DNA from 2 places in the Bradyrhizobium sp. AZCC 2262 genome. Region 2 is predicted to be linked to the other one. Evidence: predicted binding sites of a transcription regulator. Region 2 holds the regulator's gene; the other holds the start of a gene.
What was found. The regulator PhoB, encoded in region 2, activates phosphate uptake and scavenging genes when phosphate is short. The targets are predictions, from matches to a motif close to TGTCATNNANCTGTCAT.

Region 1 (3,208 bases), 2.8 Mb from region 2:
ATTAAGCCCCTGATCGAAGGCGCCGGACGCACCGCAAGCGCGATGATCGCGAACCCGGCGACCAAACCGCACAAGCCGCAGAAACGGCTGGAACCGGCCAAGGCAGACGAAATGGCACGCAAACATGCTGACGATATTGAGAAACTGCGCGAGGAAGCCGCCGATTGCCGCGCCTGCCCTCTCTACAAGGATGCCACCCAGACCGTGTTCGGCGAAGGGCAACAGACGGCGCGGATGATGCTGGTCGGCGAGCAGCCGGGCGACAAGGAAGATCTCGCCGGCAAACCGTTCGTCGGACCCGCCGGCCAGATGCTCGACCGCGCGCTGGAAGAGGCCGGGATCGACCGCCGCACAGTTTACGTCACCAATGCGGTCAAACATTTCAAGTTTGTGCCGCGCGGAAAAATCCGCCTGCACCAGAAGCCGAATACGCCGGAGATCAGAGCGTGCCGGCAATGGTATGAACGGGAACTGGCCGCAATCAGGCCCGATCTGGTGGTGGCAATGGGGGCCACCGCGGCGCAAAGCGTGCTCGGGAAAATTACTCCGATCAACAAGAACCGGGGCCGCCCGATCGATCTCGACGACGGCACCAGGGCACTGGTGACGGTGCACCCGTCCTACCTGTTGCGATTGCCCGACGCCGAGGCCAAGGCGCTGGAATACCAGCGCTTCGTCGAGGATCTGAAGATGGCGGCCGACCTGCTGCGAAGATCGGCGCGCGCGGCCTGAATTTCCGGCACCCGGCAGCCGCAATTTCCCGAGAAATATAACGAGGAAATTGACAATCGCATCTGCAACCGTTAATTGATGGGAGACGCAATCGCATTCTCAAGGGAATGTGGGACGTCTGGTCACGCCACGACGCTCCCATACGGTCGACGCGCTGCGCGGTCCACTTCAGCCCCGGCGCCGTGCAGCGCGCGACCCACTTTCTTGCGACGCGAGTTCCCGCATGACACGCGACGGCGCGCCAACAATCGACAGCACGCGCCCGCAAAGCCCCAACGATTCCAACAGGAAGCCTCCAACGCTGCGCTGACGTGCGCGCGATCGCCTGATCCGACCGGCCAGGGCAATGCTTGCGCCTGTCATCTAACCTTCAAGTCCCTCGGTCAAAGATGCCCCTCTTCTCAGAATATTACGACGGGGGGTCAGAATGACCGACATTGCACTCAATTCATCGATGGCCGACGACGCGGCGCCTGTCCAGCCTGCCTCGCGGCCGAACCTCGACAAGGGGTTCAATCCGCTGACCATGATCCTGTTCTTCGGCATCCTTGCCGCCGGACTGCTGTACGTCGCCTACAGCATCTACGCCGACATCGACGCGACCGGCATGCGGGTCACCGCCTACCTGCCCTATGTCCTGCTGTTCGTGGCGCTCCTGATCGCGCTCGGCTTCGAATTCGTCAACGGTTTCCACGACACCGCCAACGCGGTCGCGACCGTGATCTATACCCATTCGCTGCCGGCGGAATTCGCCGTGATGTGGTCGGGCTTTTTCAACTTCCTCGGCGTGCTGCTCTCCTCGGGCGCGGTCGCCTTCGGCATCGTCTCGCTGCTGCCGGTGGAATTGATCCTGCAGGTCGGTAGCAGCGCCGGCTTCGCGATGGTGTTCGCGCTGCTGATCGCGGCCATCATCTGGAACCTCGGCACCTGGTATTTCGGCCTGCCGGCATCCTCTTCGCACACGCTGATCGGCTCGATCATCGGCGTCGGCATCGCCAATGCGCTGATGCGCGGCCGTGACGGCACCTCGGGCGTCGACTGGAGCAAGGCGACCGAGATCGGTTATGCGCTGCTGCTCTCGCCGCTGTTCGGCTTCATCATGGCGGCGATCCTGCTGCTGGTGCTGAAGTTCATCGTGCGCAATCCGGCACTGTATGCTGCGCCGGAAGGCAACAAGCCGCCGCCGCTGTGGATCCGTGGCATCCTGATTGCGACCTGCACCGGCGTCAGCTTCGCGCACGGCTCCAACGACGGCCAGAAAGGCATGGGCCTGATCATGCTGATCCTGATCGGCACGGTGCCGACCGCCTATGCGCTGAACCGCGCGCTGCCGGAATCCCAGATAGCACAGTTCCAGAAGACCTCGGACGCCGCCTCCAAGGTGGTCGCCGCCAAGGGTGCCGGCCACAGCATCATCGGCGATCCCAGGCCCGCGGTGACGCAATACGTCGCCACCCGCCAGATCAGCGAAGGCACCTATCCCTCGCTGTCCGTGCTGGTGAAGGACGTCGGCGAGCAGGTCCTGAAATACGGCTCGCTGAACAAGGTGCCGGCCGAAGCCGTCGGCAATACCCGCAACGACATGTACCTGACTTCGGAAGCGATCCGCTTCCTGATGAAGGACAAGGAAAACGATCTGAAGAAGGATGAGGTCGATACCCTCAAGGCCTACAAGGGCTCACTCGACTCAGCCACCAAGTTCATCCCGCTCTGGGTCAAGATCGCGGTGGCGATTGCGCTCGGGCTGGGCACCATGATCGGCTGGAAGCGCATCGTCGTCACCGTCGGCGAAAAGATCGGCAAGACGCATCTGACCTACGCGCAGGGCGCCTCTGCCGAGCTGGTTGCCGCCGCCACGATCGGCGCCGCCGACGTGTTCGGTCTGCCGGTTTCCACCACCCATGTGCTGTCGTCCGGTGTCGCCGGCACGATGGCGGCTAACGGTTCGGGCCTGCAGATGGCGACCATTCGCAATCTACTGATGGCGTGGGTGCTGACGCTGCCGGCCGCGATCTGCCTGTCGGCAGGCCTCTACGTGCTGTTCTCGAATCTGTTCTGAGTATCGGCGGTGCGGTGGAGCCGCTGCCATACAGGCAGCAGCCTCGACGGGTAGCGGAAGGCCGGAGCCAACTCCGGCCTTCTGTTTTCCACGAAGTGCCTGCCGCCCCGGCCGGCCTGCCGCACATCAGTATTCACACCACGCGACCCAAAAAGGTCTGCAGCCGGAGCCGCCCATGACCAAAATGCCTCTCAACGGCGCCACACCGATTCACGATCGCATTCACGCGGAAATGCTCGACAGTTTCGACGAGGAACTGGAGCTCGAGATCGACGACGATCGCCTCGATGCGCTGACCAATGAATTCTCCGACCATACCGCGAAGGAGACCGTCGATCGGCGGGTCTACTTCAGGGAATTATTCCGCCTTCAGGGCGAACTGGTGAAATTGCAGAGCTGGGTGCAGCACCAGAAGCT
Region 2 (3,208 bases):
AACATCGCCTTCGGCATCCGCCTCTATGAGAAGATCTCCAAGTCGGAGATGGATGGCCGGGTCGAGAAGGCGCTGCGCGGCGGCGCGCTGTGGAACGAGGTCAAGGACAAGCTGAATGCAAGCGGCCTGTCGCTGTCCGGCGGCCAGCAGCAGCGGCTCTGCATCGCGCGCACGGTCGCGGTGCGGCCCGAGGTGATCCTGTTCGACGAGCCTTGTTCCGCGCTGGACCCGATCTCGACCGCCAAGATCGAGGAGCTGATCCAGGAACTGGCGGAGGATTACACCATCGCCATCGTCACCCATAACATGCAGCAGGCGGCGCGCGTCTCGGACAAGACCGCCTTCATGTATCTCGGTGAGCTGATCGAGTTCGACGATACCAACAAGATTTTTACCTCGCCGAGCGATCGACGCACCCAGGACTACATCACCGGTCGGTTCGGCTAGAGCATGATCCGGAAAAGTGGAAACCGGTTTTCCGAAGAGATCATGCTCAAACAGCGAAATAAAATCATGATCCGGTTCAAACCGGATCCTGATTTGAGGAGATAGCACATGGCTTCTGAACACACCGCCAAGGCATTCGACAGCGACCTTCAGGAACTGACTCGCCTGGTTGCCGAGATGGGCGGCATGGTCGAGCGGATGATCACCGAATCCGTCGACGCGCTGGTCCGTCGCGACGTCGCGCTCGGCAAGCGTGTCGTCGCCACCGACGTCGAGATCGACCGTCTGCAGCATCTGATCGAGGAGCGCGCGGTGCTGACCATCGCGCGCCGCCAGCCGATGGCGATCGATCTGCGCGAGATCGTCGGCGCGATGCGGGTGGCCACCGATCTGGAGCGGATCGGCGACCTCGCCAAGAATATGGGCAAGCGCGTCGCGGCGCTGGAGAACGATTTCCAGCCCTTGAAGCTGATGCGCGGCCTTGAACACATGACCGACCTGGTGCTGTCGCAGGTCAAGTCGGTGCTGGACGCCTATGCGGCGCACGACCTGCCGGCGGCGATGGCGGTCTGGAAGGGCGACGAGGAAGTCGACGCCATCTGCACCTCGCTGTTCCGCGAACTGCTCACCTACATGATGGAAGACCCGCGCAACATCTCGTTCTGCATCCATTTGATGTTCTGTGCCAAGAACATCGAGCGGATCGGCGACCATGCCACCAACATCGCTGAAACCGTGTTCTACATGATCGAGGGACAGCAGATGCTCGACAAGCGCCCGAAGGGCGACATGACGAATTTTGCCACGACCGTACCGAACACTTGACACAGCGTTTTCAAGCGAAGTGGAGACCGGTTCGCATAGCAATCAAGTTTACGCAGATTGCGTAGACTTATCTGCGTGAAAACGCGTCAAACAGAAGAGGCGATAGCAGAATGAGCGCGCGCATTATGGTGGTCGAGGACGAGGAAGCGCTGACCACGCTGTTGCGCTACAACCTCGACGCCGAAGGCTATGATGTCGAAACCGTCGCCCGTGGCGATGACGCCGATACGCGGTTGAAGGAACGCATTCCCGATCTCGTCGTGCTCGACTGGATGCTGCCCGGGCTGTCGGGCATCGAGCTGTGCCGCCGCCTGCGGGCGCGGCCGGAGACCAAGCAGTTGCCGATCATCATGCTGACGGCGCGCGGCGAGGAGAGCGAGCGGGTGCGGGGCCTGGCGACCGGCGCCGACGATTACATCGTCAAGCCGTTCTCGGTGCCGGAGCTGCTGGCGCGGGTGAAGGGACTGCTGCGGCGGGCAAGCCCCGAGCGGCTCGCCACCGTGCTCACCTATGGCGACATCGAACTGGATCGTGAGAAAAGACGCGTCGCGCGTTCCGGCCGCCAGATCGATCTCGGCCCGACCGAGTATCGCTTGCTGGAATTTTTCCTGGAGCATCCCGGCCGCGTCTTCAGCCGCGAGCAATTGCTCGACAGCGTCTGGGGCCGCGACATCTATATCGACGAGCGCACCGTCGACGTCCACATCGGCCGCCTGCGCAAATTGCTCAACCCGGGCCGCGAGCAGGACCCGATCCGCACCGTGCGCGGCGCGGGATATGCGCTGGATGATCGGTTCGCGAAGGTGGAGTCGTAATAGCTCTATCGTTGTCCGCACATTGCATCGTCGTCCCCGCGAACGCGGAGACCCATAACCACCGATGTAATTTGTTGAAGAGAGCTGGAGCTCCAGCGTGACATAACCACGAACGCCGGTGGTTATGGGTCCCCGCTTTCGCAGGGACGACAACGTTGAGTTCGTAGTCCGGGTGAAGCGAAGCGCAACCCGGGAATCTAACCCATAGCGACATAGTCCCGGATTTCGCTTCGCTCCATCCGGGCTACGATAACCGCCTCTTACCGCGTCGGCTTCGGCTGATGCCTCCGCCGGTCGGCTGCCGGCTGATACGCGACGCGCGAGTGATGCGCGCAATAAGGCAGGCCCGAAAGCGCCTTGCCGCCGCAGAAGAAGAATTCCGGGCTCGAGGGATCACCGACCGGCCAGTGGCAGGTGGCTTCGTTCAGTTCGAGCAGCGACAGCCGCTGGCTCATCGGCACCACGTTATCGAAGGCGATCGGATCAGGCTCCATCTCGACCTCGAAGGCGTGCGCCAGCGCGGTGTTGCCGCGCGAGACCGGGCGTGAGACCCGCATCATCTGTTGCGCCGGGCGTGCCTTGCGCTGCCGTGGGGCTGCCGAGGAGGGGCTCTTGGCGCGGCCGGACAGGCCCAGCCGGTGCACTTTGCCGATCACTGCGTTTCGCGTCACATTTCCGAGTTCCGCGGCGATCTGGCTGGCCGATAATCCGGCTTCCCAGAGCTTCTTCAGCTGCTCGACGCGATCGTCGGACCAGGTCAATACCGTCATCGTATTCTTCCCTTCGCGTCGCGCCGGCCAACCCAGGGCAGCGCTGGCGATGTCATTCGTCTCAAAAATCCCTGCGGTCAGAATCCCTTAGCCCTCGCCGGGCGCAAAAATCGCGCCCGAACGTGTACGCTTACACAAAATGGACTCTAGGGATCAGAACTGCCGCACGAGATGTCGTACCCGACAACCCAGACGCTACAATATGGCGTGACTCTGGCGCAAGAGTCCGGGCCCGCGCGTCCACATGTTCCGGACATCTAGGCATTGCACTGCGTGTTTTCCACCACACCGCAATCCTACGGATTTCCTGCCTTGCAGTGCATGAAAGGCGGCCTCGTGGCATGTTGACAG

Region 1: a site for PhoB is predicted at 1,090-1,106, ahead of V1283_RS22215 (inorganic phosphate transporter). Genes of this name have one in related genera too.

The regions. Positions count from the first base shown of each region.
Region 1 covers NZ_JAZHRT010000001.1:4,656,152-4,659,359, forward strand. The annotation lists gene V1283_RS22210 (UdgX family uracil-DNA binding protein) at 1-732, shown strand, start outside; gene V1283_RS22215 (inorganic phosphate transporter) at 1,160-2,791, shown strand; gene ppk2 (polyphosphate kinase 2) at 2,976-3,208, shown strand, end outside.
Region 2 covers NZ_JAZHRT010000001.1:7,456,842-7,460,049, reverse strand. The annotation lists gene pstB (phosphate ABC transporter ATP-binding protein PstB) at 1-447, shown strand, start outside; gene phoU (phosphate signaling complex protein PhoU) at 556-1,272, shown strand; gene phoB (phosphate regulon transcriptional regulator PhoB) at 1,383-2,087, shown strand; gene V1283_RS35060 (GcrA family cell cycle regulator) at 2,348-2,857, opposite strand.